One region of the Massilia sp. UYP32 genome, then DNA from elsewhere that is predicted to be linked to it. Evidence: predicted binding sites of a transcription regulator. Region 1 holds the regulator's gene; each other region holds the start of a gene.

Region 1 (7,924 bases):
ATGGTCACCAGGAACGACGTGGTGATCGCGATTTCCAACTCGGGCGAATCGTCCGAGATCCTCGACATCCTGCCGGCCGTGAAGCGCCTGGGCGCGCGCGTGATCGCCATGACCGGTAAACCAGCCTCGCGCCTGGCCAAGCTGGCCGACGTGCACCTGAACATCGCGGTGGACAAGGAAGCCTGCCCGCTCAACCTGGCGCCGACCACCAGCACCACCGTCACCCTCGCCATGGGCGATGCGCTGGCCGTGGCGCTGCTGGATGCGCGGGGTTTTCGTGAACAAGACTTCGCGCTGTCGCATCCGGGCGGCGCGCTGGGCCGCCGCCTGCTGACCCATGTGCGCGACGTGATGCGCAGCGGCGACGCGGTGCCGAGCGTGGGCCCCGAAACCTCGCTGGTCGAAGCGCTGCTCGAAGTGACCCGCAAGGGCCTCGGCATGACCGCCATCGTCGACGCCGAAGGCCGTCCGGTCGGCGTGTTCACCGACGGCGACTTGCGCCGCGTGATCGAACGCATGCACGACTTCTCGAACGTCCAGATCCGCGACGTGATGCACGCCAACCCGCGCCGCGTGCGGCCCGAGCAACTGGCGGTCGACGCCGTCGCCGTGATGGAAGAATTCCGCATCAACCAGATGCTGGTGGTCGACGAGGACGACCGCCTGGTCGGCGCGCTGCACATCCACGACCTGACCCGCGCCAAGGTGATCTGATGAGCGACACATTTATCCCGGCCATTACCCCATTGGCCCATATGGAGCGCGCGGCGCGCGTCAAGGTCATGATCTTCGACGTCGACGGCGTGCTGACCGACGGCAGCCTGACCTACGGCCCGGAAGGCGAAGTCACCAAGACCTTCAATGTGCTCGACGGCCTGGGCATCCAGCTGCTGAACAAGACCGGCGTCCAGACCGCGATCATCAGCGCGCGCCTGTCGCCGATCGTCGTCAAGCGCGCGGCCGATCTCGGCATCTCGCACGTCCACCAGGGCATCCACGACAAGCGTATCGGCTTCGCCAAGCTGTTGGAAGCCACCGGCTTCACGGCGGAGCAGTGCGGCTACATCGGCGACGACGTGATCGACTTGCCGCTGTTCGCGCGCGTCGGCTTCGCCGTCGCGGTGCCGTCCGGCCACCCGGAGGTGCAGCACCGCGCGCACTACGTAACGAAAAACGCCGGCGGGCGCGGCGCGGTGCGCGAGGTGTGCGACCTCGTGATGCGCGCCCAGGGCACCTACGACCAGGCGCTCGCGCCGTACTTCGCCTGAGGCTTTAAAAATGGCTACCGTCGTCGTCAACAAGCGCACCGCCCACCGCTGGAATCTCCTGGCGATGATCGTCATCGGCACCTTCTTCGCCTTCGGCAGCTTCTGGCTGCTGCAACTGATGCAGGGGTCCGACATCGACGCCCAGCTGGGCGGACCGCCGGACGAACCGGACTACATCGTCGAGAACTTCTCCTTCGTGCGCATGACCGAGAACGGCCAGCCGAGCTACCTGGTGTCGGGCAAGCGCCTGGAGCATATTCCGCGCGGCGACGTGTCGCACGTCGAGGCGCCGGTGCTGCGCGGCGTCGAGCCGGGCCGCCCGCCGATGACGGTGGTCGCGAAGAACGCGCAGATCCATCACCAGGAGCACCGGGTCGAGCTGATCGGCGACGTCGACCTGCAGCGCCCCAAGACCGCGCAGAGTGAATCGCTGCACGTGCGCACCCAGGCGCTCACCGTGCTGCCGGACGAAGAAATACTGAAGACCGATCTGCCGATCGACATGCAGCTCGGCGCGTCCAGCGTCAAGGGCACCGGCATGGTCGCCAACAATGCGACCATGCAGCTGCACCTGTCCAGCCGCGGCCAGATCGTCTATCCGCCACGCCAGCGCTGATCCTCCAGAAACGCCGCGTGCCAACCAGAGACCCGTATCCACCAACCATGAAAAAACTACTTGTCGCCGCCTTCCTTTCCCTGCTGTCGCTGACCGCGGCCGCCGAACGCGCCGATTCGCTCAAGGAAGCGGTCATCAACTTCGATTCGCTCGACATCGACGAGGTGACCGGCACCCGCATCCTGACCGGCAACGTGGTGCTGACCCGCGGCACCCTGGTGCTCAAGTCCGACCGCGCCCTGGTCAAGGAAAGCCCGGAAGGCTATATGAGCGTGACCCTCACCGCTGCCGGCGGCAAGGTCGCCACTTTCCGCCAGAAGCGTGACGGCGGTCCCGACCTGTGGGTCGACGGCCAGGCCGAGCGCATCGAGTACGACGAGCGGTCGGAACTGGTGCGCCTGTATTCCAACGCCGTCGTGCGCGAACTCGAAGGCGCGCGCATGACCAACCAGATCACCGGCCCCTTCATTTCCTACGACAACCGCAAGGAAGTGGCCACGGTGCGCAACGACGAAAGCGGCAAGAGCGTCGCCGGCGGCGGCCGCGGCACCCTGATCCTGGCGCCCAAGCGCGCACCCGCCGGAGGCGCCCAATGACGGCGATTCCGATGGAGCTGGGCGATCGCAGCACACTGGTCGTCAAGGGCCTGCAGAAGAGCTATGGCAAGCGCCTGGTGGTGCGCGACGTGTCGCTGCAGGTCGAATGCGGCGAAGTGGTCGGCTTGCTGGGCCCGAACGGCGCCGGCAAGACGACGTCGTTCTACATGATCGTCGGCCTGGTGCCGTCGGACGCCGGCTCGATCGACATCAACGGCACCGACATCACCAGCCTGCCGATCCACCGCCGCGCCGTACTGGGCCTGTCTTACCTGCCGCAAGAGGCTTCGGTGTTCCGCAAGCTGACGGTGGAAGAGAACATCCGCGCCGTGCTCGAGCTGCAGAAAGACAACGGCAAGCCGCTGTCGAAAGACCAGATCAACGAGCGCCTCGACACCCTGCTGGCCGACCTGCAGATCGAGAAGCTGCGCGAGAATCCGGCGCTGTCGCTGTCGGGCGGCGAGCGCCGCCGCGTGGAAATCGCGCGCGCGCTGGCGACCAATCCGCGCTTCGTGCTGCTCGACGAACCGTTCGCCGGCGTCGACCCGATCGCCGTGATCGAGATCCAGCGCATCGTGCGCTTCCTGAAGGAGCGCCGGATCGGTGTTTTGATCACCGACCACAACGTGCGCGAGACGCTCGGCATCTGCGACCGCGCCTACATCATCAACCAGGGCGCGGTGCTTGCCTCCGGCCGTCCTGACGACATCATCGCCGACGAGTCGGTGCGCCGCGTGTACCTGGGTGAACACTTCCGCATGTGAGCGACGCCTAGATGAAACAGTCCCTGCAACTTCGCACTTCGCAGCACCTCGCGCTTACGCCGCAACTGCAGCAGTCGATCCGGTTGCTGCAACTGTCGACGCTCGAGCTGCACCAGGAGATCGAGCAGATACTGGGCGATAACCCCTTGCTCGAGCGGCTCGACGATCCGCTCGACCGATCGGTGCGCCTGCTGGCCGATGGCGCCATCAACAATGCGCCCGCCAATGGCGAAGCGCCGCCGGCGCCCGGCCAGCAGGCCGAGGGCGAGGGTGCGCCGGCGCAGGAGGGCGAGGGTTTCGAGGGCGGCGCCGACAACGAACGCGTCGATGCCGACTGGAGCGACGGCGGCGCGCCATCGTCCGGCGGCGGCGAGGACGAGGACGGCCGCCCGCAACTGGAGGCCTGCGCCATCACGCTGCGCGAACACCTGATGGAACAGGTGCGCGAAGCCATCCTGTCGGCGCGCGACCGTGCGCTGGCCGAGCTGGTGATCGATGCGCTGGACGACAACGGCTACCTGGAAGAGCCGCTCGACGAGATCCACGCCAGGCTGCCCGAAGAACTCGAGATCGAGATCGACGAATTACGGTGTGCGCTGGCGCTGGTGCAGAGCATGGACCCGGTGGGCGTCGGCGCGCGCAGCGCGGCCGAGTGCCTGGCGCTGCAGATCCGGCGCATGCCGGGCGTGCCGCTGGTGACGCGGCGCATGGCGCTGACCATCGTCGAGGGTTACCTGAGCTGGTTCGCCCAGCGCGAATACAGCAAGCTGAAAAAAGCGCTCGACTGCGACGACGAAGACTTGCGCGAGGTGCAGGCCGTGGTGCGCCAATGCAATCCGCATCCGGGCGCGGCGTTCGCCTCGAACGTGTCGGACTACGTGGTGCCGGACGTGATCGTGCGCCGTTCCAAGAGCGGCTGGGCGGTCACCCTGAACCCGGACGTGATGCCGCGCCTGCGCGTGAACAGCCTGTACGCCAGCCTGCTCAAGCAGGGCAAGAGCGAAGCGCAGATGGGCGCGCAGCTGCAGGAAGCGAAGTGGCTCATCAAGAATATGCGCCAGCGATTCGACACCATCCTGCGCGTGGCGGAGGCGATCGTCGAGCGCCAGCGCAACTTTTTCTCCCATGGCGCGGTTGCCATGCGGCCCCTTGTTTTACGTGAGATAGCTGATACACTAGGCCTACACGAGAGCACAATTTCTCGTGTCACAACGCAGAAATACATGCTGACCCCGCACGGCATGTTTGAGTTGAAGTATTTCTTCGGCAGCCACGTTGCCACCGAGGCGGGAGGCGAAGCATCCTCGACGGCAATCCGTGCGCTCATCGCACAATTGACAGGAGCAGAAGACCCTAGGAACCCATTGTCCGACAGCAAGATCGCGGAGATGCTCGGGGAACAAGGCATGGTCATCGCGCGCCGGACGGTTGCAAAATACCGTGAAGCCCTCAAGATACCCCCTGTAAGCCTCCGCAAGTCCTTGTAACTGCGCCGTCCACACCCGTCGTGCCTTGTCGCGTTGGTGTGGTCCACACGGTGCAACCTTTTCAAAGGAGTGTGTATGAACCTCACAATCAGTGGCCATCATCTCGAAGTAACCCCCGCCATCCGTGAATACGTTCAGAATAAGCTCGAGCGCATCATTCGCCATTTCGACCAGGTGATCGACACCCACGTCTTCCTGGCCGTCGACAACCTCACTGAAAAAGAAAAAAGGCAGAAAGCAGAGATCAACGTCCAGGTGTCGGGCAAGACCCTGCACGTGGCAAGTGTCGCGCAAGACCTGTACGCCGCGATCGATACGCTGATGGATAAGCTGGACAGACAGATTCTGAAACACAAGCAAATGCTGAAGGACCATAGCCGTACCTCGATCAAACGCCTGCCGGAAAACGGCGGCGAAGACGCTGCTGTCGCCTGATCAGGCGCAGGGCTCACACTAGCTAAGGGCGTCTGAGGGGACGCCCTTTTTGCATCCAGCTCCCCGATATGACGCGTTTCGTGTGTTCGGTAAAATGCATGTCTCTCCATTACGGATTACGCCATGACCGACCACGTCCTGACCCGCGTCGCCAACCGCACCGGCATCATCACCCTGGACCGCCCGAAGGCGCTCAATTCGCTGTCGCTCGAGATGGTGCGCGCGCTCACCACTGTGCTGCGCGCCTGGCGGCATGACGGGCAGGTCGACGCGGTCGTACTGACCAGCAGCAGCGAGAAGGCCTTGTGCGCGGGCGGCGACATCCGCTTCTTCCATGAGGTCGGCCATGCGACGCCGATGGGCGGCAGCGCGCTGCTCGAGGATTTCTTCACCGAAGAATACGCGCTGAACCACCTGATCCATTTCTACCCGAAGCCCTACATCGCCATCATGGATGGCGTCGTGATGGGCGGCGGCATGGGCATCGCCCAGGGCGGCCCGGACTGCGGCCTGCGCATCGTGACCGAGCGCACGAAGATGGCCATGCCCGAGGTGAACATCGGCCTGTTCCCGGACGTCGGCGGCAGCCACTTCCTGTCGCATGCGCCCGGACAGCTGGGCAACTACCTGGGCCTGACCGGGCTGACGATCGGCGCCGCCGACGCGCTCCATATCGGTCTGGCCGATGTCTTCGTGCCGGGCGCCGAACTGCGGGCCCTGCATGCCCTGATCGCGTCCACACCCGGCGCCGACCTGCCGGCGGCGATCCGCGCTTTCGCGGCGCCGTTCGCGCAGAAGGCGGGCAATGGCGAACTGCAGGCCCAGCGCCAGCTGATCGATGCGCATTTCGGCGCCGCGTCGGTCGCCGCGATCATGGCTTCGCTCGAAGGCGACGAGACGCCGTTCGCGCAGCGCGCCCTGGCGGCGATGCGCCAGCGCTCGCCCCTATTGATGTGCGTGACCCACGAACTGCTGGCGCGCGGCGCGCAGCTGTCCGTGGCCGACTGCCTGCGCATGGAACGTTCGCTGGTGCGTCACAACTTCGCGCATGGCGAAGTGCTGGAAGGCGTGCGCGCGCTCGTCATCGACAAGGACAATGCGCCGCGCTGGAATCCGCCTTCGCTCGATCAGGTGACGCCCGACATGGTGGCGCGCTTCTTCGACCCGGTGTGGCCGGAGCATGCGCATCCGCTCAGGCATCTCGCATAATCCGCTGCGTGCATATCCATTTTTGCGTGACACCATATCGGTGAGGTGTGAACATCGGGTCTTCATGACCTGAAAGGAAACCCGATGCGCCTGCCTGCCTTGCTGATCTCGATGACCTTGTCCTGCGCCGCCGCCGCGCAGGATTACCAGCCGGCCTTCGATCCGAGCCGGCTCAAGGGCCCCGCGACGGGGCCGGTCAACGAGATCATGGTGCTCGGCTCGCCCCACCTGGCGCACCTGCCCAAGACCTTCCAGACGTCGAGCCTGGCCCCGCTGAACGACCGGCTCGCCGCCTGGAAGCCGCAGGCGATCGCGGTCGAGGACCGCTCCGGGCCGCAGTGCGATTTCATGCGCCGCTATGCGGCGCGCTACCAGGAGGCGGTCGACGGCTATTGCTGGGATACCGCGCCGGCCAGGGCGGCGACCGGGCTCGACGTGCCGCAGGCCACCGCCGAGGCCGAACGGCTGCTGGCCGCCTGGCCCGCGGCGCCGTCGGCGGCCCAGCGACGGCGCCTGGCGGCCGTGTTCCTGGCCGGCGGCGAGGAGGCGTCGGCCGTGGTCCAGTGGCTCCGCCTGCCGAACGCCGAGCGCCGCGCCGGCGACGGCCTGGATGAGGTCCTGGTCGCACGGCTGCAAAAGCTCGCGGTTCATCCCAACGAAAGCGTGGCGATCGCGGCGCAGCTGGCGGCCCGGCTGGGGCATGAGCGCGTATATGCGATGGACGACCAGACGGCAGGCCGCCCCTACGCCGATCGCAAGGCGGCCGGCGAGGCGATCATGAAGGCCTGGGACAATCCGGCCAATGCCAAGCGCAAGAAGGAGGACGAGATCCTCGACCGGGGCGTGGATACTCCGGAAGGCCTGCTGGCGATGGTTCGCGCCTACAATTCGCCGGCCCACGTCGCGGCGAGCTTCGAGATCGATTTCGGCGCGGCGCTGAACGAGCCGTCACCGCAGCGCTTCGGCCGCGCCTACGTCGGCTACTGGGAAACGCGCAACCTGCGCATGGCGGCGAACATCCGCGACGTGGTGGGCGTCATGCCGGGCACGCGGCTGCTGGTCATCGTCGGTGCTTCGCACAAGGGTTACCTGGAAGCCTACCTGCACCAGATGCACGACGTGCGGGTCGTCGATACAGCGGCGTTGCTGCGGTAAATGCTGCACATGAAAGATAAGGTCATCCTGCGTGAGTCGGGCGTCCCTGCAAGCCGCGGTGAGAATGCGTGAGCTTGCGCGCTATCTCCTTGTGCTACTGTCAGATTCTTATCACCGATGACAGCTGCACATGATTTCCTGGCAAAACCTGATCTCCGAACACCGCGCGCTCTCGCAGTTCGTGAAAGCCTCCCTGGCCATCAGCGTCGTATCGTTGGCATTCCTGGTCGCATATCACATGGGTGAGGGCATGGGCGCCGCTGCCTACTACTTCTTCAATAGCTGACCAGCGACGACGAGATCACGCAGCCGGATTCTTCGGCTGCTCCCGATGCCGCACGATCACCCGTTCGGTATCGCCGAAGTAGGCGCCGAGGTGTTCGGCCATGTACAC
Region 2 (7,924 bases), on a different contig from region 1:
TGTCTTCCTTGACCTTGCGCCGCAATTCGCCCAGCAGGTGCTCGGTGGCGTCCATGCCGGCGTCCGACATCAGCAGCGCCGCCTCGAGTTCCTCGTACAGGTCTTCGTCGATGCGGGCGCCGACGAACAGCAGCGACAGGTTGCTCGAGGTCTTGGACAGGCCGGCCTTCAGGCGCGCCATCCACGAGGTCTTCTTTTCAAGCTCGGTGGTCGGGCGTTCGGCGGTTTCGGGGAACAGGTTGGCGCCTTCGTGCAGGACGCTGGCTTCGGCGGCGATCGGGGCCGCGGCGATGGGCGCCGGGGCCGAAGCGGGGGCGGGAGCGGGGGCGGGCGCAGGCGGCGCGGCCGGCACGACCGGTTCCGGCGCCGGTGTGTCAGGCGCTTTTTTTCTTTTGAAGAAGCTAAACATAGTGTCTGGTGGCGGGACTGCGTGCGGACGCCGGCGTGGCCGGCGATGAAAAAACTAGCGAATATTTTACCAGAGCAGCAATACGCAACCCGATTGCACACGAGCGTTCAGCTGCCGGCCCTCGCGCTTTCCGCCTGCTTGCGGATCGTCTCCAGCGTGGCATTCGGGGTGATCAGGTTGCCGTCGTAGCGCAATTCGATCACTGCCGGCAGCTTGTGCTGCTGCGCATGCTCGAGCGCGCGCTGCAGCGCCGGCGCGAAATCCTCTGTCTTGTCGACGACCTCGCCATGGCCGCCGTAGGCGCGCGCCAGTGCGGCAAAGTCCGGATTGTGCAGGCCGGTGCCCGACACGCGGCCCGGGTAGGTGCGTTCCTGGTGCATGCGGATGGTGCCGAACATATTGTTGTTGAATACCAGGATCACGACGCCGGCGCCGTACTGGACGGCAGTGGCCAGTTCCTGGCCCGTCATCATGAATTCGCCGTCGCCGGCGAAGGTGACCACGGCGCGCTCCGGCCACACGATCTTGGCGGCCACGCCGGCCGGCACGGCGTAACCCATTGCGCCATTGGTCGGCGCCAGCTGGGTGCGCATGCCGCCGTAGCGATAGAAGCGGTGGGCCCAGGAGGCGTAGTTGCCGGCGCCGTTGGTGATGACGGCGTCGCGCGGCAGTTGATCCATCAAGTCCTGCACCACCTGCCACAGGTCGAGCGGCGCGCCTTCCTTGAGCAGCGCCGGCTGCGCCTGCCACGCCGCCAGCTCGGCCTTGGCCTCGGCCACGCTGTCCTGCCAGGCCGTGGCGTCGACCGGCGCCATCCCGGCCAGCACGGCGCAGGCTTGCGGCATGCCGCTGGCGATCATGAGTTCGGCCTGGTAGACGCTGCCCAGCTCTTCAGGAGCCGGGTGGATGTGGACCAGGCGCTGGCGTGGCACCGGCGAATCGAGCAGCGTGTAGCCGCCGGTCGTCATCTCGCCCAGGCGCGGGCCGATGGCGATCACCAGGTCGGCCTCTTTTACGCGCGCGGCCAGCTTGGGGTTGATGCCGATGCCGACGTCGCCGACGTAATTCGGGTGCGCGTTGTCGAGCAAGTCCTGGAAGCGGAAGGTGCAGCCCACCGGCAAGCGGTTGGTTTCGGCGAAGCGGGCCAGGTCGGCGCAGGCCTGCGCGTTCCAGGTGCCGCCGCCCAGCAGCACGATCGGACGCCGGGCTTGTTCGAGCATGGCGCGCAGGCGGGCGATCTGCTCGCCGGAAGGTGCGCCGTGCGACGGCTGGTAGGGACGGGTGTCGGCTACTGCCGCCGTCGACACCAGCATGTCTTCCGGCAGCGCCAGCACCACCGGGCCGGGACGGCCGCTGGTGGCCACCTGGAAGGCGCGCGCCAAATATTCGGGGATGCGGTCGGCGCGATCGATCTGGGCCACCCATTTCACCATCTGGCCATACATGCGGCGATAGTCGATTTCCTGGAAGGCTTCGCGGTCGACGAAGTCGTTGCCGACCTGGCCGATGAACAGGATCATCGGGGTGGAGTCCTGATAGGCGGTGTGCACGCCGATCGAGGCGTTGGTGGCGCCGGGACCGCGGGTGACAAAGCAGATGCCGGGTTTGCCGGTCATCTTGCCATAGGCCTCGGCCATGAATGCCGCGCCCCCTTCCTGGCGGTTGATCACGAAGCGGATGTTCGAGTCGTGCAGCGCATCGAGCACGTCCAGGTAGCTTTCGCCGGGGACACCGAAGGCGGTGTCGACGCCGTGGACGTGGAGCGCATCGACCAGGAGCTGGCCGCCGGTGCGGGAAGGGTGCAGGGAAGGCGAGGGCATGGGGCGTGTCATCCTTGTCAAAGAGGCTATCCGGGCATTCTAGGCGAGCGGGCCGGGAACGGCTTTTGAAATGGCGACATCAAATTACAGAAAAACGGGGCGTAGACAGAACGGCAGCGTGTTGCGCCATTGCCGTCATGCCGGGCTGCGCCATTGCTGCTTCCTGGCTGGATGAGCTCAGGTTTTACTTGCTGGCTATCTCGAAGATGATTTGATAATTATCAATCCAGAATATTATTTATATGATCTAAATTAATTATATTGGCGGGATCCTGCCTTCAGGGCCAGAATCCCGTCACACCGAATCACTACCTGATCAGGCAACAATCAGTGAATCGCCTTTGCACCGGCTTTATTCAAGCTGCGGCGAATGCTCGCACGACGCATGGCCGCCAGGCCGGCAGCTAACAGCAAAGCGCTCGCGGGCTCCGGCACAGGGGACGGTCCCGGCTCCACCTCGAAAGTGAAGCTGGCGAAATTCCATATGCCGTCGACGCCCGGCACATCGTCAAAGGCTTCAAAGAATTCCAGGCGCAACAGGCCGTCTTCGCCGACCTGGAAGTCCAGGCCGAGGTCAACCAGACTGGCCGAGCCGGAATAGCTTCCAGTCCCGGGCGCCGCCGTCTCGAACCCTGGTGTGAAGAACACGCCGGCGAGAAAGTCTGAACGCTCAAAGGCGAACACCATGTCAGCCAGCCAGCTGGGCTCGAACGCCGTCAGATCGACCGAATAGGAGATGCCGGTAATGGTGGAATTGGACCCCACGTCGACATATTGAACATAATTTTGCGGATCTCCGATGAAGCCATTACTTTCGATATTTGTAAAACCGACGGTGATCGGGCTGGCGAATGCCGAAGTGGATACCAGAAACGAGAAACCGATGAGCAGTCTGTTCAGCGACGATTTAAAAGTCATGATAACTCTCCTTGGTGGTGGAGCTCATGACTTAAGCAACAACCATGCCTGATATTAAATGAAATTTAAATCATTGAATTCTATTGAGTTATTAAAATTTGATAATTTCCAATACACGAAAGTGTAAATTTTTTCGACGATAACGACTGATTTTATTTAACACATAATGAAAATTAAGACGAGTTCAACCGTTAAAGCAGTTGATCTTTATCATTGATCTTTTTTCTGGCCGGACGCTGTCCATGTTCCCAGCCTGCCACATGCGTCAGGTCTGACACCTGTACCTGGCGCGTCGACAGCGGCGCAATGCAGCCGGCGGCGCCGGCATCGGGTACAATGACGCCCGTGAAGCAGGCCAGACAGTCGCTGGTCCACGCCGCAAGGTCGTGGACGGGAGGAAGGTCCGGACTCCACAGAGCGGGGTGACGGTTAACGGCCGTCCGCTGAAAGCCGTCTGGCGCAAGCCAGCGGTATAAGGCGAGGAATAGGGCCACAGAGACGAGCGTATTCAGTTACGGTGAAACGCGGTAACCTCCACCTGGAGCAATTCCAAATAGGCACGCGTTGATGTTGCTCGCGGAGCGTGCGGGTAGGAAGCTTGAGCGCTGGAGTAATCCAGCGTCTAGAGGAATGATTGTCCATGCGCCGCCGCAAGGTGGCGTTACACAGAATCCGGCCTATCGGTCTGCTTTACTTATAATTCCCGAGGCACGTGATCCACGCGCCTTGTCGACGGTCGTCCCGGACCGCTTTGCCCTGGCGTTCCGCGCCGGCCGCACTGTCCGGAGACGCCATTGACGCAATACATCCTCGCCCTCGACCAGGGCACGACCAGCTCGCGCGCCATCCTGTTCGACCGCGCCGGGCTGCCGGTGGCCAGCTGCCAGCGCGAATTCCCCCAGCACTTTCCCCAGCCCGGCTGGGTCGAGCACGATCCGCTCGACATCTGGCACAGCCAGCTCGCCTGCGCGCGCGAAGCGCTGGCGCAAGCCGGCATCCAGGCCACCCAGGTGGCCGCGATCGGCATCGCCAACCAGCGCGAGACCACGCTGCTGTGGGACCGTGCGACCGGCGAACCGGTGGCCAACGCCATCGTGTGGCAGGACCGCCGGACCGCCGGCGTGTGCGACCGCCTGCGCGACGCGGGCAAGGCCGCCTTCATCCAGGAACGCTCGGGCCTCGAGCTCGACGCCTATTTTGCCGCCACCAAATTGCAATGGCTGCTCGACCACGTCCCCGGCGCGCGCAGCCGGGCCGAGAAGGGCGAGCTGGCCTTCGGCACCGTCGACAGCTGGCTGGTCTGGCGCCTGTGCGGCCGCCACGTCACCGACACCAGCAATGCCGCGCGCACGATGCTGTTCAACATCCACACGCTGGCCTGGGACGACGACCTGCTGGGGCTGTTCGACATCCCGCGCGCATTGCTGCCCGAGGTCGTGCCTAGCGCCGGCGCCGTCGGGCTGGCCGCCGAAGAGTGGTTTGGCCATGCGATTCCGATCGCCGGCATCGCCGGCGACCAGCAGGCCGCCACCTTCGGGCAAGCCTGCCACCGCAAGGGCCTGGTCAAGAATACCTACGGTACCGGCTGCTTCATGTTGATGCATGCCGGTGATAGCCCTCCCATCTCGCGCAATCGCCTGCTGGCGACGGTCGGCTGGACGGTCGCGGGCCGCACCGACTACCTGCTCGAGGGCAGCGTCTTCATGGGCGGCGCCACCGTGCAATGGCTGCGCGACGGCCTGGGCATCATCCGCCAGTCGCATGAGGTGGAGGCCCTCGCCACCAGCGTGCCCGACAGCGGCGGCGTGATGCTGGTGCCGGCCTTCACCGGCCTCGGCGCGCCACACTGGGATCCGTATGCGCGCGGCACCATTCTCGGCATGACGCGCGGCACGAGCGCCGCCCATATCGCGCGCGCCGCGGTCGAGGCCATTGCCTACCAGAGCGCCGAGCTGCTGGCGGCCATGCAGAAGGACGCCGCCTGCGCCGTCACCGAGTTGCGCGCCGACGGCGGCGCCGCCCGCAACGACCTGCTGATGCAGTTCCAGGCCGACCTGCTCGGCGTCGAGGTGGTGCGCCCGCGCGTCACCGAGACCACCGCCCTGGGCGCGGCCTACCTGGCCGGCCTGGCCTGCGGCTACTGGGAATCGCTGGAAGCGATCGAGGCGCAATGGCAGGTCGAGCGACGTTATGCCCCGCGCATGGATGGCGGCCGTCGCGCCGAACTGCTGGCGCGCTGGGCGAGGGCGGTGGCGCATGCGCGTTCCTGGGCTACCCCGGAGAGTTGAGGCCGGCTTTAGCGATGTCACCGCGCCGCTCGGCAGTTTGAACACGAACGGCGACAGCCCCAAAAAAAATCCCCGCGCAGGGCGGGGAGGGGAGGCGATCAGCGCAGCGGATCGGACGGCACCGAGTGCAGCCAGCGCGCGTGCACGAAGCGCGCCGCGTAGTCGAGCGCGTAACCCAGCAGGCCGATCAGGATGATGGCGGCCGTCAGTTCCGAATACGCCAGGCGGTCGCGCGTATCGAGGATGAAGTAACCCAGGCCGGCGGACACGCCCAGCATCTCGGCCGGCACCAGCACGATCCAGATGATGCCGATCGCCAGGCGCACGCCGGTCAGGATCTGCGCCGTGATCCCCGGCAGCACCAGGCGCCAGATCACTTCCCATTTGGTGGCCGACAGCGAGCGCGCCAGCAGCATCCAGTTGGGGTCGAGCTGGGCCACGCCGGCGGCGGTGCTCAGCATCAGCGGCCACACGGCGGCGAAGGCCAGCAGGAAGTAGACCGGCGCGTCGCCGACGCCCAGCACCATCACCGCCAGCGGCATCCACGACAGCGGCGAGACCATGCGCAGCAGCTGGAACAGCGGCGTGCTGGCCTGGCTGAAGGCCTTCGACATGCCGACCAGGATCCCGAGCGGCACGCCGAACAGGATGGCGAAGCCCAGGCCCACGGCCACGCGCTTCAGGCTGGTGGCCACGTGCACCCAGATGTCGGGGCCCAGCACCATCGCGCGCAAGGCCTCGAAGGTCTCCATCGGGGCGAACATGGCCGCGATCGGCGTGCTCTCTTCGAGGCCCTTGGCGCCCCAGGCCCACAGCAGCAGCGCGATCGCGAAGCCGGCGACCGGCCACAAGAAACGTCCCAGCATGATCAGACCGCGATCGTCTCAGTGCGCAGCAGGTTGGCCGGCAGGCCGAACTTGGCAGGCCCGCCCACGGCGGCGATCGACTTGCGCACGAAGCGGTCGTCGACCAGGTCTTTCGCCACGAACTTCGGATCGAGTTTGGCCAGGAAGCTGGTGTCGCCCTCGACCTTGGTCTGGCCAATCGCGCGCACCAGTTCCTCGGTGTACGAAGCGAACGGGAACGGCTGGAAGTCGATGCGGCGCTGCTGCCAGGCCGGGTGGGCGACGATGCGGCGCTTTTCGTAGTCCGAATAATCGGTGGTGGCCAGCACCTTGGTCAGCGCCTGCAGGTTGTGCGGGGTGTACTTGTTGGGACCGGTGGCGGCCAGCAGCTTGGCCGTCTCGACCTGGTTCGAGCGCGACCACAGCTGGGCATTGACGATCGCGTTGGTCACGCGCTGCGACCATTCCGGCTTGTCGTTCAGGTCGCGCTCGGCCAGGAAGGTCACGCAGCAGGCGTGGTTCTTCCAGACGTCGCCCGAGAAGCGCAGCACCTTGCCGATCTTCGCATTTTCGGCCACCGCATTGAACGGCTCGGCCACGATGTAGCCGGCGATCGACTTGGTCGCCAGCGCCGAGACCATCTCGGACGGCGCCAGCACGATGAGGTTAACTTCATTTGGCTTGAGCGCGGCGCCGCGCGCGCGGGTGACCACGCTCAGCTTGTTCGCGGTCAGGATCTTCTGCAGCAGGATGTTGTGGATCGAGTACCAGAACGGGATCGCGATCGTCTTGCCGCCGAGGTCGGCCACCGAGTTGATCTCGTTCTGCACCGTCAGGGCGGAGCCGTTGATGTGGTTCCAGGCCACCACCTTGGCCGGGAATTTCGAACCGTAGCGCACCCACAGGGTCGCCGGCGACAGCAGGTGGATCACGTTGACCTGGCCGGCCACGAAGGCCTCGACGATCTGGGCCCAGCTGCGGAACAGGCGCGGCGTCTCGACCTTCAGGCCTTGTTGCTCGAACAGCTTGCGGCCGTGCGCCACCAGCAGCGGGGCGGCGTCGGTGATCGGCAGGTAGCCGATTTTCACCGGCTGGTCGTCGCCCTTGAAGTTCTGCGCCATCGCGTCGCCCGCGAACAGCAGCGGCGACGCCGCCGCGGCGCCGGTCAGGGCCGACATGCGCAGGAAGTCGCGCCGGGTCATGCCGCAATCGCAGTCGGAAGAAGCGCAGATGTGGATCGGGTTGCTCATGGGTTTTCCTTGTTGTTCGTGTTCGTGGTTCGCGCCGCGGCGTTCAGGCGCCTTCGCGCAGCGCCTTGATGATGTCCAGCCGCAGCCCGACCACGCCGTCGGCGTGTTCGTGGCGCGGCCGCGGCAGGTCGACCTTCCACTCGCGCACGATGCGTCCGGGCTGGCCGGCCATCAGCAGGATGCGGTCGGCGACCAGGATCGCCTCGTCGATATCGTGGGTCACCAGCAGGGCGGCGGTATGCCAGCGGTGCACCAGGTCGACCAGCAGGGCCTGCATCTCGGCGCGCGTGATCGCGTCCAGGGCCGAGAACGGCTCGTCGGCGAACAATAGCTCGGGCTGGCGCGCGAGGGCGCGCGCCAGCGCCACGCGCTGGGCCTGGCCGCCGGACAGCTG
Region 3 (7,924 bases), on a different contig from region 1:
CGATCTCGATCCGGTCCACTACACGCTGCTGCAGAACATGACTTACGAGGCGCTGCTGGCCGACCGCGGCAAGATCGTCTAGGCCCAGCCTTTCGGCAACGGCAATCCTTCCTCGATCGCCAGCCTTTCCATCGCTGCCTCCAGCACCACCCGCGCGCGGCCCGAGGCCAGCGCCAGCTCGGCGTGCAGCGCCGCGTCTTCAGGATTACGCGATGCGCAATGCTGGCTGTAGCGCTCAAAGCTGCCGACCATCATCAGCAATTCGGTCAAGTGACGCGGGCATTCGCAGGTCAGGCGGTTGCCGGCGGCCGCAATATTGGCCAGGTCTTCGTCGGCGAAACGCGGTGGGGCGACGGCGGCGGCAACCGGCTCCTGCAGCGGCGGGCGGTGGCCGGTCAGGGCCGAATGGCATAGCAGGGCCAGTTCATTCAGATCGGCGGGAATACGCGCGACCAGGCAGCCTTGCGCACGCAGGGTGCGGATAGTGGCGCTCGAGCAGAAGCGGTACAGCACGACGACCGCCCCGACGCCGGCCGCATCGCGCGCGGCGGCGATGGCCGGCAGCGCCCGTTCGTCGAGTTCGGATTGTTCGATCACCAGCACGTCGGCGCCTGCATCATCCTGCAATATGTCCGCCGCCTGCGCGAGGTCGGCGCAATGGCCGCGCACGTCCAGCCCCAGGGCGCCCTGCCCCATGGCGGCCACGCGCCGCGCCAGCATGGCGCCGACCAGCAGCACCCGCACCGGCGCCGCCGCCACGGCCCTGGCCTGGCCGTCCAGGCCCAGCATCGATTGCAGCTGGTCGCGGTTGAGACCGGCGAGCACGCCGATCGAATGCCCCTGGTCGACCAGCTGCTTGAGCAGGCCAAGGCGCGTCACCTGTTCGGCCGAGTACAGGCGCTGGCCGCGCTCGGAGCGCTGGGCATCCGACAGGCTGTAGCGGCGCTCCCATACGCGCAGGGTTTCCACCGGCAGACCAGCCAGCCGGGCGGCGGCGCCGGTGCGGTACATGATCCTTTCTTGTCCCGTTTTAAGAAAATCCGTCATTACACGTCCCGAAGTTGAACCATATTTTTGAAACCGCATGGTGTCATAGAATCGAAAAAGATGCATTTCTAGTACTCAACAGTGTCTGGGCCGGCTTCCAGTAGCGCTTCACATGCCTGTAATGCAACGTGGTAAATTGCCAGCTTGCATGCGGCACCCTGCCGCGGCACTGATCGACGAGGATGGAATGACATTTCGCTTGCTGACGATGGCGGCGGCCCTGCTGGCCGCCACCACCGCAACGGCCGCGCCGCGCGGCTTTACCGTGGAAGACCTGGTCAATATGGAACGGGTAGGCAGCCCGGCCGTGTCGCCGGACGCCACGCGCGTGATCTATACCGTGCGCAGCACGGATATGGAAAAGAACCGCGGCAATACCCAACTGTGGATGGTCGACCTGCGCGCCGCCAAGCCTGCGCCGCAGCGCCTGACCCAGCATGCGTCCAGCAGCAGCGACCCGGAATGGTCGCCTTCGGGCGACGCCGTCTATTTCCTGTCGGCGCGCTCGGGTTCGTCGCAGGTATGGCGCCAGCCGGTCGCCGGCGGCGAGGCGGTGCAGGTGACGAACCTGCCGCTGGACGTCGACAACTTCCGCCTCGCGCCAGGCGGCGACCGCCTGGCGTTCAGCCTGGCCGTATTCCGCGACTGCGCCGACCTGGCCTGCACCAGATCGCGCCTGGATGCCAAGGAGAAGGACAAGGCCACCGGCAAGGTCTATGACCGCCTGTTCGTGCGTCACTGGGATACCTGGAACGACCACCGCAACGCCGTGCTGTTCTCGGCGCCGCTGGGTGCGGACGGCAAGATCGGCGGCGAACCGGTCAGCCTGTCCGGCTCGCTCGACGGCGACGTGCCGTCGAAGCCGTTCGGCGACCGCGAAGAGTACCGCTTCAGCCCGGATGGCAAGACCATCGTTTTCTCGGCGCGCATCGCCGGCAAGACCGAAGCCTGGTCGACCAACTTCGACCTGTACAGCGTGCCGGCCGCGGGCGGCGCGGCGCCGCGCAACCTGACCCAGGAGAATCCGGCCTGGGATACCAAGGGCACCTTCTCGCCGGATGGCCGCACCCTGGCCTATCTCGCGATGGCGCGTCCCGGCTTCGAGGCCGACCGCTACCAGGTCATGCTGATGGACGTGGCCACCGGCCAGAAGCGCAAGCTGGCGGCCGACTGGGACCGCTCGGCCGGCAACCTGGTGTGGCGTGCGGACGGCAAGGCGCTGATTGTCGATGCCGAAGACATCGGCCAGCACCGCCTGTTCTCGATCGACGTCGCCAGCGACAAGGTGACGCCGCTGACCGACAAGGGCGCGGTCGGCGCGTATGACCTGCGGCGCGACACGCTGGTGTACACCCACGCCAACCTGCAATCGGGCGCGCAGCTGTTTTCGATGAAGCTGGGCGGCAAGCCGAAACAGCTGACCGATGTGAACACGGAACGTTTGAAGGACGTGCGCTTTGGCGAGTCCGAGCAGTTCTCGTTCGCCGGCGCCAATGGCGAGACCGTGTACGGCTACGTGATGAAGCCGTGGAATGCGCAGCCGGGCCAGAAGTATCCGGTCGCCTTCATCGTCCATGGCGGCCCGCAGGGCAGCTTCGGCAACAGCTGGAGCTATCGCTGGAATCCGCAGGTATATGCGGGCGCGGGGTATGCGGCCGTGTTCATCGACTTCCACGGCTCGACCGGCTACGGCCAGAAGTTCACCGATTCGATCAGCAACGACTGGGGCGGCAAGCCGCTGGTCGACCTGCAGAAGGGCTATGACGCGGCGGTGCAGAAATTCGCGTGGCTCGACCGTTCACGCGACTGCGCGCTGGGGGCGTCGTACGGGGGCTACATGATGAACTGGATCGCGGGTAACTGGTCGGATGAGTTCAAGTGCATCGTGAATCACGACGGCGTGTTCGACACGCGCGGCATGGCGTACTCGACCGAGGAACAGTGGTTTACCGACTGGGAGAGCGGCGGGCCTTACTTCAAGGTGCCGGAGAATCATGAGCGCTTCAATCCGGTTCATCACGTGAACAAGTGGAAGACGCCGATGCTGGTGATCCAGGGTGATCTGGACTTCCGCATTCCTACTGCACAGGCGCTGGGAACCTTTACCGCGCTGCAGCGCATGGGGGTGGAGAGCAAGCTGCTGGTGTTCCCGGATGAGAATCATTGGGTGCTCAAGCCGGCGAATTCTGTGCAGTGGCATCACACTGTGGTGGGGTGGTTGGATCAGTACCTGAAGCAAAAGTAATCGCCGGATAGCAAAAAGCCGCCAAAAGGCGGCCTTTTGTTACAGGCTAGCTAATTACATGAATTACGGGGCGGTAACAGTCTCGCAAGCTTTGCCGGTCAACTCTTCATCAATACTGGTTTCGCAGGTCCAGGCGCCATCTGCATCACGCTTCTGGGTCACGGTTTCGCCGTTCACCGAGCTTGGGCCGCTGTTGATGGTGCAGACCAAGTCGATCGCGCCAGTGGTGGTAGGAGCGCCCACGAAACTGATGTCGCAGTTCGAGGTCTCAGCCTTCAAACCGCTGGCGGCCAGCGCTGCATCTGCAGCCAAGTTCGAGTCCATGTTCAGGGCGACGTCGAGGCCAGTCTTACCAGCAGAAACTTCAGCCAGTGCAGCGCTGAACTTCGACTTGGCGACATAGTTCTGGTAAGCAGGGATGGCGACAGCTGCCAGGATGCCGATGATGGCAACAACGATCATCAGTTCAATCAGGGTGAAGCCGCCTTCGGCCTTCTTGGTTTGCATTTGCTTGAAGTTCATTTTTCTCTCCAGGGTAGTATTTCAAAAATAAGGACTACATGTCTTGTACTGCTCAGCTGCTACGCTTTCCTATATGCAAGCGCTGTGCCAGCCCGAAAACAGCAGAAAACGGTCGATTTTATTAATCCCGACATAACGAAATCGTGTGCTACGACAAAAATTGGCGCTTCGGGTGACAAAATTTGTCAGTGCCATACAGCAATTTTTGTCAGACGACGGAGATTGGCGACGAAAAATGGACCCGCAAATACAAACGGGGAGCCGAAGCTCCCCGTCTTAGCTGTCGATAAAGAGATCGTCAGAATTACAGCATCGCCTTCAGCAGACGCGCCATTTCCGACGGGTTCTTGGTGACCTTGATGCCGCAGGCTTCCATGATTTCCAGCTTGGCTTGCGCGGTGTCGGCGCCGCCCGAGATCAGCGCGCCGGCGTGGCCCATGCGCTTGCCCGGAGGCGCGGTCACGCCAGCGATGAAGCCAACCACTGGCTTCTTCATGTTGTCCTTGATCCAGTGAGCGGCGTTCGCTTCGTCAGGACCGCCGATTTCGCCGATCATGATGACCGCGTCGGTGTCAGGATCGTCGTTGAACATGCGCATCACGTCGATGTGCTTCAGGCCGTTGATCGGGTCACCGCCGATGCCGACTGCCGACGATTGGCCCAGGCCCAGCGCGGTCAGCTGGCCGACTGCTTCATAGGTCAGGGTGCCCGAACGCGACACGACGCCGATACGGCCCTTCTTGTGGATGTGGCCCGGCATGATGCCGATCTTGATTTCGTCAGGGGTGATCAGGCCTGGGCAGTTCGGGCCCAGCAGCAGGGTCTTGGAACCGGCTTTCGCCATGCGATCCTTGATTTCCATCATGTCGCGGACAGGGATGCCTTCGGTGATGCAGATTGCCAGGTCCAGCTCGGCTTCAACGGCTTCCCAGATGGCGGCGGCTGCGCCTGCCGGTGGGACGTAGATGACCGACACGGTGGCGCCGGTTTCCGACTTGGCTTCCTTGACCGATGCGTAGATTGGAATGCCTTCGAAATCTTCACCGGCTTTCTTCGGGTTCACGCCTGCGACGAAGGCTTCCTTGCCGTTCGCGTAGTCGCGGCACATACGGGTGTGGAATTGGCCGGTCTTGCCGGTGATGCCCTGGGTGATGACTTTGGTGTCTTTGTTGATCAGAATCGACATTTTTATTTCCTTAGCGAATTAGGCTTTACCAGCGGCGGCGGCGACGACCGACTTCGCTGCGTCTTCCATCGTGTCTGCGGCGATGATTGGCAGACCCGAGTCAGCCAGCATCTTCTTGCCCAGGTCTTCGTTGGTGCCCTTCATGCGCACGACCAGCGGCACTTGCAGCGACACGGCTTTCGATGCGGTGATCACGCCTTCGGCGATGACGTCGCAACGCATGATGCCGCCGAAGATGTTGACCAGGATGGCCTTCAGTTCCGGGTTCTTCAGCATGATCTTGAAGGCTTCGGTCACTTTCTCGGCCGTGGCGCCACCGCCCACGTCCAGGAAGTTGGCCGGCTCGCCGCCGAACAGCTTGATGGTGTCCATGGTGGCCATGGCCAGGCCGGCGCCGTTCACCAGGCAGCCGATGTTGCCGTCCAGCGAGATGTAAGCCAGGTCGAATTTCGATGCTTCGACTTCGGCTGGATCTTCTTCGTCCAGGTCGCGGTAGGCGACGATCTCTGGGTGACGGAACAGCGCGTTGGCGTCGAAGTTGAATTTCGCGTCCAGGGCGATGATCTTGCCCGAGCCGGTCACGATCAGCGGGTTGATTTCTGCCAGCGATGCGTCGGTATCCCAGTAGGCTTTGTACAGGCCTTGCAGGTTGGCGCGTGCGTCGGCGATCGAGCCCTCCGGCACGCCGATCTTGGCGGCGATGCTGTCGGCGTCGGCGTCGGTCAGGCCGACGGCCGGATCGATCACGACGTTGTGGATTTTTTCAGGATTGCTGTGCGCGACTTCTTCGATGTCCATGCCGCCTTCCGACGACGCCATCAGCACGACCTTCTGGGTCACGCGGTCGGTGACCAGCGAGACGTACAGTTCCTGCTTGATGTCGGCGCCTTCTTCGATCATCAGGCGACGCACTTTCTGGCCTTCCGGGCCGGTCTGGTGGGTCACCAGCTGCATGCCCATGATCTGGTCAGCGTATTCCTTGACTTGTTCGATCGACTTGGCGACCTTGACGCCACCGCCCTTGCCACGGCCACCAGCGTGGATCTGGGCCTTGACCACCCAGACCGGACCGCCCAGTTCTTCAGCTGCCTTGACAGCCTCTTCCACCGACATGCACGGAATGCCGCGCGGAACGGTCACCCCGAATTTTCGGAGGATCTCTTTGCCCTGGTACTCATGGATCTTCATGCTGGCTTCCCTTCTTCTATTACTGAATTAGAAATACGGTTGAACTACAAAAAATAAAACGACGAACGCTAACCCGAGACGGCCTTGATCGACCAGCGTGGGTAGTATTTGGCCACGGCAGGGCCGTCGCTGCGCAGGGCGTGGCAACGGTCGAGCTCAAATGGACGGTCGGTTGACGAGCCGCCGAGCCCGCCTGGGGCATCGACATTGTCGTCAGCAAAGGCTTGCAAGGCTGCGGTTGGCAGCACCTGGGCCAATTCGGTCAAATGGGTGCAGCCGAGCACGCCGGATAGGCGGTCTTTCAGATGCAACCGGAAATGGTTCACGAGCGAGAGCCCGATCAACTTCTTGTAGGCAGGGCCGATGGTATCGCAATAGCCCGGATACGGGACGGCATCGGATGCGGCTTCGGCATCGACGATGTTGAGGTCGCGGTCAATGGTCACGCGCAGCTTGAGGTCGTGCACCGGCGTGCCGCCGGGCCGTTCGCCGGAAGCAAGCGCGACAGTACGCGTCTTCACATCGCGGATGCTGGCATCGAGGTCCCACAAGCCATCGTCGCGCGCGAACGCTTCGACTGTGATGGCGCGCGTATGCCGGAGCGAGCGCGATACGGGAGGTGACAAAGGCATAAATACCAGTGCCGTCGAGACGGCGGTTAGTGATGCAGCCGGTGTGCTTCGTGCACGTTGCCGCAGCTTCTGCGACAACAACCGCTCATGCGGCGCTGCTTAAACCCGCAAAGTTTAGCACAGCGTCCACAGCGGCGCATGGGAAAGAAAGGTTAGTAAGGGATACTACGAGGAGATGAAGGGACTTCGGGGGAATATGACGGCGCGTTTGCCGCTTATATTATTCGCCCGTCTTTAATGCGAGTCGCCAAGCCATTCACGACGTGAATGAAAGATATGTGGTTGGGATAGGATCAGTCAGTGATCGGACGGTCAGGCGTAACAAAGCGCCAGCGTGCAGCGCCATCGCCCGTTGAGGAATATGCCCTAGGCATATCGGGAGATGGCGCTCCACGCTGGCGCCTGGAGAGGTATGGCCGCCAGATCAGCGTCACGGACATGAAGTCCTTCGAGGCACGCTGTAATGACGTACATCTTAGTCAAAGGCACGCTGTAATGACGCATATTGTAGTTGAACGCGTGGACGGAAAATCCGTCCACCCTACGACAACTCGTCGTCCGCAGGGCTACCTTGCATTGCCACCCGCGCCGCGCGCTGGGAAAAGCCGCGCTGCAACAGGAAGCGCATCTGCTTGGCCCGCATTGCCGCGTCGGTGGCGACGGTGCCGAACTTGCGCTGCCAGACTTCGACGGCGCGCGCGGTCTCGCTGTCGGACAGCCCAGCCTTGATCTCGACCAGTGCATCGCCGGTGACGCCATGGCTTTGCAGCTCCGCCACCACACGGCTGTTGCCGTAGCGGCTGGCCTTACGGTTGATCAGGGACTCGGCAAAACGTTCTTGCGACAGCCAGTTATTCTTTTCAAGGAAATCCAGGAGGGCGTCGACGTCTTCGTCTTCCTGGGCATACTTGGCCAGCTTGCGCCGCAACTCGAACCGGCTGTGCTCGCGCTGCGACAGATAGCGCAGCGCGCGCGCCTTGAGGCTCAGTACGGGTGCTGGCATGGCAACACCATCGTCGACAACATGGCGCGAACAGCCACGGCGCTACCTTGCCGCGCCGCCCTCGCCAGACGATTACTCACCAACAGCCTGCAGCTTTGGCT
Region 4 (7,924 bases), on a different contig from region 1:
ATTTCGGCGTAATAGGCGCGCGTGACGCCCAGGTGCTGGCGGATCAGCCGGGTCGCCGTGCCGATGATGTCGTCGGTCGTCGCCAGCCCCCTCAATTCGTCGGCCAGGTTGAGCTGGAAAGCGCGCCGGCGTTCCGCCATGACGCGCGCGCTCGTCTCGACCGCCGCGGTGAACATGCCGACGACGGCGCCCGAAATATCGCGGATCGGGCTGTACGAAAACGTGAAGTGGCACAGTTCGGGGTAGCCGTTGCGCAGCAGTTCGAGCGGCATGTCCTCGCCCCTGACCGCGATGCCGTCGTTCATCACCTGGTCGACCATGGCGCCGATCGTCGGCCAGATTTCGGGCCAGGTTTCCCGGGCCGGGCCGCCGAACGACGCCGGGTGCTTGCTCGAACCGAGGATCGGCCGGTAGAAATCGTTGTACAGCTGGATCAGGTCCGGGCCCCACCATATCGCGATCGGGAACTGCGATTCGAAACAGACGTTCACCTGCAGCCGCAAGGCGTCGGGCCAGGTGGATGGGTCGCCCAGGCCGGTGCGCGACCAGTCGGTCTGCCGCAGCAGGGTCACGGTGTCGCCGTTACCCGGCAGGTGATCGAAAATATGCGAAGCGTGCGGCATGGTTGAAAGTGGACAGACCGGCGATGCCGCAGTATGCCCTGTTTTTTTGCGCCGGAACCACACTTTCGGAACGATCAGGGCACGCGGACGTCTTGCCAAAACGGCCATTATCGCATTCCGGCTTGATGCCTGCATATTGATGAGTCTGGCAAGACAACGTAAACTGGGGGTCGACCTAACACGATGGAGGACGGCCAATGGGCGTTCGTACAAGCTTCCTGGCGGTCATACCGGTTGCCATTCTAGTATCGGCCTGCAGCAGCACGGGAGAGCATAAAAAGCTCAATCCTTTCCCCTGGCCGCACAAGCCGACCGCCAAGCATGGCAAGGCGCCCCAGCTGCCGGCCGCCAAGTCGGGCCGCGGCGGCTACTACAAGGACGACGGCCCGGGCGACGACATCCCCGACGGCCTGCTCGACGTGCCGGACGCCGTGGTCAAGGCCGAGCCCTTCAACAAGTGGACCAGCCGTCCCTACACGGTGCTGGGCAAGACCTATACGCCGCTGGGAAATGACGAGCGGTACAGCGCGCGCGGCGTCAGCACCTGGTATGGCGTCAAGTTCCACGGCCAGCGCACGGCGTCCGGAGAACTGTACGATATGTACAAGATGACGGCCGCGCATCCGACGCTGCCGATCCCGTCCTATGTGCGCGTGACCAGCCTCGACACCGGCAATTCGGTGGTGGTGCGCATCAACGACCGCGGCCCCTTCCATTCCAGCCGCATCATCGACGTCTCGTACACGGCGGCGCTCAAGCTCGGGCTGCTGGGCAAGGGCAGCCATGAAGTCGAGATCGAGCGCCTGTTCCCGGGCGATCCGATCGTCCCGCCGGCGCAGATCGCGGCCGCGCGCCGCGAAGTCGCGTCGATCGCGCAATCGGCGCCGCCCGAGATCGAGGCGCTGATGCTGGAAGACCGGATTCATTCCGACAGCGCGGCGCTGGTGAGCCAGGCAGAGCCGGTGTCCGCGCCCGCGCCGGCCGGTCGCTTCTTCATCCAGCTCGGCGCCTATGGCCGCGCCGGCACCGCCGAGGCGATGGGAGAAAAGATCGCCGATGCCGGCGTCGAGCTGGGCAAGCTCGAAGTGGTGAAGGTGGGTTCCCTGAATCGCCTGTACGGCGGCCCCTACGCCAGCCGCGCCGAAGCGATGGAAGCCATGCGTGCGCTGCCGTCCAGCCTCGGCTTCAAGCCGATCGTGGTCCAGCGCTGATCGCCCCCTCGTCGAACGCGGCGCGCTGAACCTCCGCGCCATGAAAAATGGCCGGCGAACCGGCCATTTCTTCGAGCGGAAAAGAAGCGCTTATGCCTGTGCGGCGGTGCGGCGGCGGCGCAGGAAGCCGATGGCGGCCAGGCCGGCGCCGGCCAGCAGGACGCTCGACGGCTCAGGCACTTCGCCCGGCTCTTCAGTCGGCTCTTCCACCTTGGTGTAGTCGAGCAGGAGCTCGGAGTTGGTGAGCATCAGGTCGCCGAGCACTTTCAGCTTGAACGTCAGTTGGCCATCGTTCAGCAGCGCGTCGATGATGGACTGGTTCGTCACGGTGCCGCTGATGGTGAACTCACCGGTGTACGCCTTCTTCACGGTCGTCGTCGTGGTCGTGGTATCCGAATATTGCGAGTGCGATTGTTTGCAGATGAAGAAGAACCATTTCGTGCATTTTTGGCCGTCGTAAATTTCCTGGAAGCTCGACGGGGAGGTATAGCTCGACTCGAAGAGCTGGGTGCTTCCGCTTCCGAGCAGGAAGTCGCCGAACCACAGGGCGGCGCTCTCTTGTTCACCGGTATAGGTATGGGTATTGGTGACCGTCACATCACGGGTGCTCTTGCCATTCTTGACCTTGCCGTATTCGCCTTCGTCGCGGTCGCTGGTCGAGGTCAGTTTCATCAGTTCGCCATCGTCCTTGAAGGAGAACGAATACGACAGGCTATTGAAGGTATATTTTTCTGGCAGCGGCGTATCGTTGATGAAAGCGACTTTGTAGCTGCCCTGATCCAGCATCCCGTTGGCCAGCGAGCCGTTCAGCGAAATGGGTGCAGCGGCAGCGGTGGTCGACAGCGTGGCAGCGGCGAGCAGCAAGGCGGTGATGATCTGTTTCATGGCTTCCCCTCGGAACGTCAAATTATATTGGAACAACTTAATTTGATATAGAGCAAATAGTGTGCCAAGGATATAAGTGTTTGTTTTGGTTAATTAAAATTTCTTGAGGAAAATTAAGTGTAAAGATATTCGACAGCTTGCGGGTGGTCAACTGCACACCGCATAAAAAAGCGCGCCATGTGGCGCGCTGGATGGATGCGATACACGACCGCGACGTTATTCGCAGTTGCGCAAGTCGGCGCCGGAGAAGTTGCCGATGAGCGTGGAAAGCCGGTTGCGCGCACCGGCATCGATCGCCTGGTACTGGTAGGCGGGGCGCATGACTTGCGGGCCACGCGGCAGCACCCGCACACCGCGCACACCCTGGCGCTGCAGTTGCGCCACCAGCTTCTGGGCCGCGCTGTCGGTCTTGAACACGCCCAGCGAGATCGCCCAGCGCAGCGGCGAGTCGCCCTGCATGATGTAAAAATTCTCGACACCGCGTTCCTTGAGCTCGGCGGCGCGGCGCTGGGCGCCTTCGCGGCCGCCGTTGGGAGGCAGGTAGACCAGGCGGCTGGTCACTTCCTGGAAGGGGACGTCGACCCGCGACTGGCGCGCAGCGAGGTCCAGGCTGGCCACCCGGGTTTCGAAACGGCGGGCGTCGGCGGCGCTGAAGGGACCGGCCTGGACGCAGGCGATCAGGTCCGGCGCCACGGCGGCCGGCGGCGCCGGCTCCGGCGAGGGCGCGGCGGCGGATGGCTCGGCGCGGGCTTCGGCGTCGCCGGCTTCCATGGCCTCGGCCTCGTCCAGCGCGCGCTTGGCCTCGACCGCCGTCAGTTGCGTGATGCGTTCGGGCGCCAGCTGGTTGTTCAGCCGGCCTGGCTCGCGCTCACCGGCGCCGGGCTGGCCCAGCATGCCCTGGCCATACGCCAGCAAGGCCGCGTTCGCGGCCAGCAGCGCCCAGAATACGAATTTCAACACCGTGCTTCCCCCTCTCTCCAGGCGGTCGCCGCCTGCAGGCCGACCAGCACGATATTATCGACCACCCTGTGCGCGACCTTGAGCGCGGGCGCGATGGTCGGCGCCGCGCCGCCCGAGACGATGCAGGAAGAGGCGCCATGTCCGGCCACGGCGCGCTCGATGGCGCCGGCCTGGGCCGACAGCACGCCGGAGAGAATCGCGTCGTTGGTATTGTCGCCAAACAGCGCCGGCACGGCGCCAGGGACTACCTGCGGCAGCTGCGCCGTGTTGCTGGCCAGGCTGGACGCCATCAGCGCCAGGCCGGGCAGGATCATGCCGCCCACGAACAGGCCGTCGGCGCTCACCGCGTCGACCGTGGTCGCGGTGCCGCAGGTGGCGACGATCAGGTTCTGCCTGGGCGCCAGGGCGCGCGCGCCGATGGCGGCGGCGAAGCGGTCGCAGCCCAGGCGGCCGGGGTCGCGGTAGCCGTTGCGCAGGCCGGCGCGCTCCACGCTGGAGGCGAACCATTCGACCTCGATCCCGGCCGGCAGCAGGGCCGCGATGCGCCCGGCCAGCTGTGGGCCGGCGACGTTCGACACCAGCGCGCGGGTCACGCCGGCGCTCGCCCATCGGGCAGCTGCTTCGTCCAGCTGCGCATGCAGCACGGCGCCGTGCAGGCGCCACGCGCCGAGGGCGCTGCCGGCGTCGGCCAGCGCCCACTTGACGCGGGTATTGCCCGCGTCGACCAGCAGCATCATGTCTTCACCCGCAGCGAGACGTCGCCGGCCATCACGGTGATGCGGCCCTCCGACGTGTCGAGCAGCAGGCGGCCGCTGTCGTCGACGCCGGCGGCGCGGCCCTCGTGCCGCACCGCGCCGTGGTCGAGCAGGACAACGGTCTCGCCCTGCCAGGCGTGGCGCAGGTTCCAGCGCGCGGCGAAGGCGGCGAAGCCGCGCGCGGAAAACTCCGCCAGCGCCGCGGCCAGGCCGTCGAGCAGGGCCGCCATCAGGACGTCGCGCTCCATGCGCGCCAGCCAGGGCACGCCGGCCGCGCTGCGTCCCAGCTGCGCTTCCATCTCGTCCGGCATCAGGAGATTGAGGCCGATGCCGATCACGGTCCAGGTGCCGCCACCGGGCGCGGACTGGGTCTCGACCAGGATGCCGGCCAGCTTGTCGCCGTCCTTGAGCAGGTCGTTCGGCCATTTCAGCTGGACTTGCTGGCCCAGCGCGCCGAGCGTCTCGGCCAGCGCCACGCCGATTGCCAGCGGCAGGCCAACCAGCGCCTGCGGGCCGCCGTCGAACTTCCACGCCAGCGAAAAGGTCAGCGAACCTTCGGGCGAAGACAGCCAGCTGCGGCCGGCGCGACCGCGGCCGGCGGTCTGGTGTTCGGCCACCAGCAGCAATGGCGCTTCGAGCGTCGCGGCGCGCGCCAGCAGGTCGGCATTGGTGGAGCCGGTCTGCGCCACGACGTCGACCGCCACGCCGGCCTTCGACAGTGCGCGGATGGCATCGGCGTTCATGCTTCCCCCTGGCGCTGCTTGGTCGGCGCGCGCGCGAACAGGCGGTCGAACACGAAGTTGGGCAGCAGGCGCAGCAGCTTGGCGACGACGCCCATCTGCCAGGGTAATACGCGGTAGCTGTCGCCGCGCGCGATCACGGCGGCGGCTTGCGCCGCGAAGCGGTCGGCGGGCATCAGGAAGGGCATGGGAAAACGGTTCTTGCTGGTCATGGGGGTGTCGATATAACCGGGGGCGATCGTCACCACCCGGATGTTGGTCGCGCGCAGCTCGACCCGCAGCGCTTCGCAGTAGCTGTGCACGGCGGCCTTGCTGGCGCAGTAGGCGCCGGCGCCGCGCATGCCGCGCACGCCCGCCACGCTGCCGATGCCCACCAGGCGGCAGGGCGTCGCCTGCCGCCGCATGGGGGCAATGAACGGGGCGAAGGTGGCGACCGTGGCGTTCACGTTGGTGGCGAACACCGCGTCGAACACGGCCAGGTCGGCCGCGCGGTCGGTGAGCGTGCCGTGCGAAATGCCGGCGCTGGCGATGACGACGTCGGCGCCGCCGTTGGCGGCGATGAAGTCAAGCGCGGCCGCGGCCAGGCCGTCGCGATCGAGCACGTCGACCGCGTAGATGTGATGCCGTTCCGGGTGGGGCAGCGAAGCGGCCAGCGCAACCAGGTGGTCGCGCCGCCGCGCCAGCAGGCCGAGCGTGGCGCCGCGCGCGGCGTATTCGCGCGCCAGGGCGGCGCCGATGCCGCTCGAGGCGCCGGTGATGAAGACGCGCTCCGTCCGCGTCGACATGGGCTTAGCGCTGGTTGCGCACGATGGCGACGTCGATGCCGCTGTCGAGCAGCTTGGCGCGCGCCTTGTTGACGGCTTCGACTTGCGAGTAGGGGCCGACCCGCACCCGGTGCAGCACGCCGCTGTCGGTGCTGCGGTCGGTGATGGCGGCCTCGAAGCCGAGCAGGGCCAGCTTGGCGCGGGTGTTCTCGGCGTCCGACATCTCGCGGAAGGCGCCGGCCTGCAGGTAATAGATGTAGCCGTCGGTCACGGCCGCCGCGCCGGAGGCGGGGGCGGCGGTGTTGACCGGGCCCGGCGGCGGTGGCGGCGCGCTCGGGCGCGGCTCCTGCATGCCGGCGATGGCGGCGCCCAGCGGGTCGGAGTCGGGCTGCTGCTGTGGCGACGGCGCCGGCGCGCTCGCCGGCGCGCTCGGCTGGGCCGGCGTTTGCGGCACCGGCGCCCGGTTGCCGTACATCGGCTTGTTGGGATCGGACGCCTGGCTCGGCTCGAGGTCGGCCGGGCGGCCCATCTTGTTGGAACGGTCGGTGAACGGCGAGGCGCCCTTGGTGATCACGAGCGCGACCGCCACCGCGATCCCCAGCCCGATGATCAGGCCGACGATGATGCCGGTCAGGGTGCTGCCGCGTTGATGGCGTTGGCTACGCTTCGAGAAGGTACGGATGACGGTCATGACGCTTTCTGGTGATGAGACGTTGGGCTTCGGTTCCAGTGCTGCCTGCACTTTAGGGCACTTCGAAAAACCTGCTGCGCGTTGCAGTTTCGGTCGGGCCGCGTAGGTCTGCGATGCTCACCGTACGGCCGTACGGTTGCGCTTCTCGACCGAAACTGCTGCCGCTCGCGACGGTTTTTCGAGGCGCCCTTCACATCTTGTCCGGCGCCGAGACGCCGATCAGGGCCAGGCCGTTGCGCAGCACCTGGCGGGTGGCGGCGGCCAGCGCCAGGCGGGCCAGCTTGAGCGACTCGTCGTCGTCGAGCAGCCACTTGTGCGCGAAGTAGTAGCTGTGCAGCTCGCCGGCCAGTTCGCGCAGGTAGAACGCGACCTGGTGCGGGCCGAGTTCGGCCTGCGCGCGCTGCAGCATCTCGGGATAGGCCGCCAGCTTGGCCAGCAGCTGCGACTCGTGCGGTTCGGTCAGCGGCGACAGATCCGCCTTGGCCAGGCTGGCGACGTCGCCGCCCCAGTTGGCCAGCGCCGAGCAGATGCGCGCGTGGGCGTACTGCACGTAGTAGACCGGATTCTCGTCATTGGTCGCGAGGGCGACGTCAACGTCGAACACGAACTCGGTGTCGGCCTTGCGCGAAATCAGGAAGAAACGCACCGCGTCGCGGCCGCGCGTGACGTCGCCATTGCCCGACCATTCGATCAGGTCGCGCACGGTGACGTAGGAGCCGGCGCGCTTGGAGATCTTGACCTCTTCGCCGTTCTTCATCACGGTGACCATCTTGTGCAGCACGTAGTCGGGATAGCCCTGCGGGATGCCGATGTTCACCGCCTGCAGGCCGGCGCGCACGCGCGCGATGGTGCCGTGGTGGTCGCTGCCCTGGATGTTGATCGCCTGGTCGAAGCCGCGGCGGAATTTCTGGATGTGGTAGGCGACGTCGGGCACGAAATAGGTATAGGTGCCGTCGGACTTGCGCATCACGCGGTCCTTGTCGTCGCCGTAGTCGGTGGTCTTGAGCCACAGGGCGCCGCCGTCTTCATAGGTCTTGCCGGCATCCACCAGGGCCTGCACCGCGGCTTCCACCTTGCCGTCGGCGTACAGCGACGATTCGAGGTAGTAGTTGTCGAACTTGACGCCGAATGCCTGCAGGTCCTGGTCCTGCTCGTTGCGCAGGTAGGTCACGGCGAAGCGGCGGATCGATTCGATGTCATTCACGTCGCCGCTGGCGGTGGCGGGTGCGCCGTCGCTGGCCGACACGGTCTTCTTGGCCAGGAAGTCGGCCGCGATGTCGGCGATGTAGTCGCCG

What was found. Region 1 encodes sigma-54, which starts transcription at its own class of promoters, with help from an activator protein. Its sites were predicted from a motif close to TGGCANGNAANCTGCTTT; they were not measured.
Region 2: a site for sigma-54 is predicted at 3,180-3,197, ahead of ABIB42_RS17850 (PEP-CTERM sorting domain-containing protein). Genes of this name have one in related genera too.
Region 3: a site for sigma-54 is predicted at 3,887-3,904, ahead of ABIB42_RS17150 (pilin). Genes of this name have one in related genera too.
Region 4: a site for sigma-54 is predicted at 2,769-2,786, ahead of ABIB42_RS07110 (PEP-CTERM sorting domain-containing protein). Genes of this name have one in related genera too.

What each region holds. Positions count from the first base shown of each region.
Region 1 covers NZ_JBNDIK010000026.1:87,568-95,491, forward strand. The annotation lists gene ABIB42_RS20160 (KpsF/GutQ family sugar-phosphate isomerase) at 1-714, shown strand, start outside; gene ABIB42_RS20165 (KdsC family phosphatase) at 714-1,268, shown strand; gene lptC (LPS export ABC transporter periplasmic protein LptC) at 1,279-1,884, shown strand; gene lptA (lipopolysaccharide transport periplasmic protein LptA) at 1,932-2,480, shown strand; gene lptB (LPS export ABC transporter ATP-binding protein) at 2,492-3,244, shown strand; gene ABIB42_RS20185 (RNA polymerase factor sigma-54) at 3,256-4,731, shown strand; gene hpf (ribosome hibernation-promoting factor, HPF/YfiA family) at 4,807-5,166, shown strand; gene ABIB42_RS20195 (enoyl-CoA hydratase/isomerase family protein) at 5,290-6,375, shown strand; gene ABIB42_RS20200 (DUF5694 domain-containing protein) at 6,460-7,530, shown strand; gene ABIB42_RS20205 (hypothetical protein) at 7,661-7,816, shown strand; gene rapZ (RNase adapter RapZ) at 7,832-7,924, opposite strand, start outside.
Region 2 covers NZ_JBNDIK010000022.1:49,373-57,296, reverse strand. The annotation lists gene ftsY (signal recognition particle-docking protein FtsY) at 1-409, opposite strand, end outside; gene ABIB42_RS17855 (thiamine pyrophosphate-binding protein) at 517-2,229, opposite strand; gene ABIB42_RS17850 (PEP-CTERM sorting domain-containing protein) at 2,557-3,147, opposite strand; RNA gene rnpB (RNase P RNA component class A) at 3,495-3,843, shown strand; gene glpK (glycerol kinase GlpK) at 3,942-5,435, shown strand; gene ABIB42_RS17835 (ABC transporter permease) at 5,534-6,301, opposite strand; gene ABIB42_RS17830 (ABC transporter substrate-binding protein) at 6,304-7,530, opposite strand; gene ABIB42_RS17825 (ABC transporter ATP-binding protein) at 7,574-7,924, opposite strand, start outside.
Region 3 covers NZ_JBNDIK010000021.1:19,977-27,900, reverse strand. The annotation lists gene ABIB42_RS17165 (flagellar brake protein) at 1-82, shown strand, start outside; gene ABIB42_RS17160 (MerR family transcriptional regulator) at 79-1,011, opposite strand; gene ABIB42_RS17155 (prolyl oligopeptidase family serine peptidase) at 1,235-3,292, shown strand; gene ABIB42_RS17150 (pilin) at 3,356-3,814, opposite strand; gene sucD (succinate--CoA ligase subunit alpha) at 4,119-5,000, opposite strand; gene sucC (ADP-forming succinate--CoA ligase subunit beta) at 5,019-6,188, opposite strand; gene ABIB42_RS17135 (DUF2889 domain-containing protein) at 6,257-6,820, opposite strand; gene recX (recombination regulator RecX) at 7,362-7,823, opposite strand; gene recA (recombinase RecA) at 7,896-7,924, opposite strand, start outside.
Region 4 covers NZ_JBNDIK010000007.1:55,109-63,032, forward strand. The annotation lists gene ABIB42_RS07100 (ATP-binding protein) at 1-623, opposite strand, end outside; gene ABIB42_RS07105 (septal ring lytic transglycosylase RlpA family protein) at 821-1,834, shown strand; gene ABIB42_RS07110 (PEP-CTERM sorting domain-containing protein) at 1,925-2,719, opposite strand; gene ABIB42_RS07115 (SPOR domain-containing protein) at 2,936-3,679, opposite strand; gene ABIB42_RS07120 (type III pantothenate kinase) at 3,673-4,416, opposite strand; gene ABIB42_RS07125 (biotin--[acetyl-CoA-carboxylase] ligase) at 4,413-5,177, opposite strand; gene ABIB42_RS07130 (SDR family oxidoreductase) at 5,174-5,959, opposite strand; gene ABIB42_RS07135 (SPOR domain-containing protein) at 5,964-6,629, opposite strand; gene argS (arginine--tRNA ligase) at 6,820-7,924, opposite strand, start outside.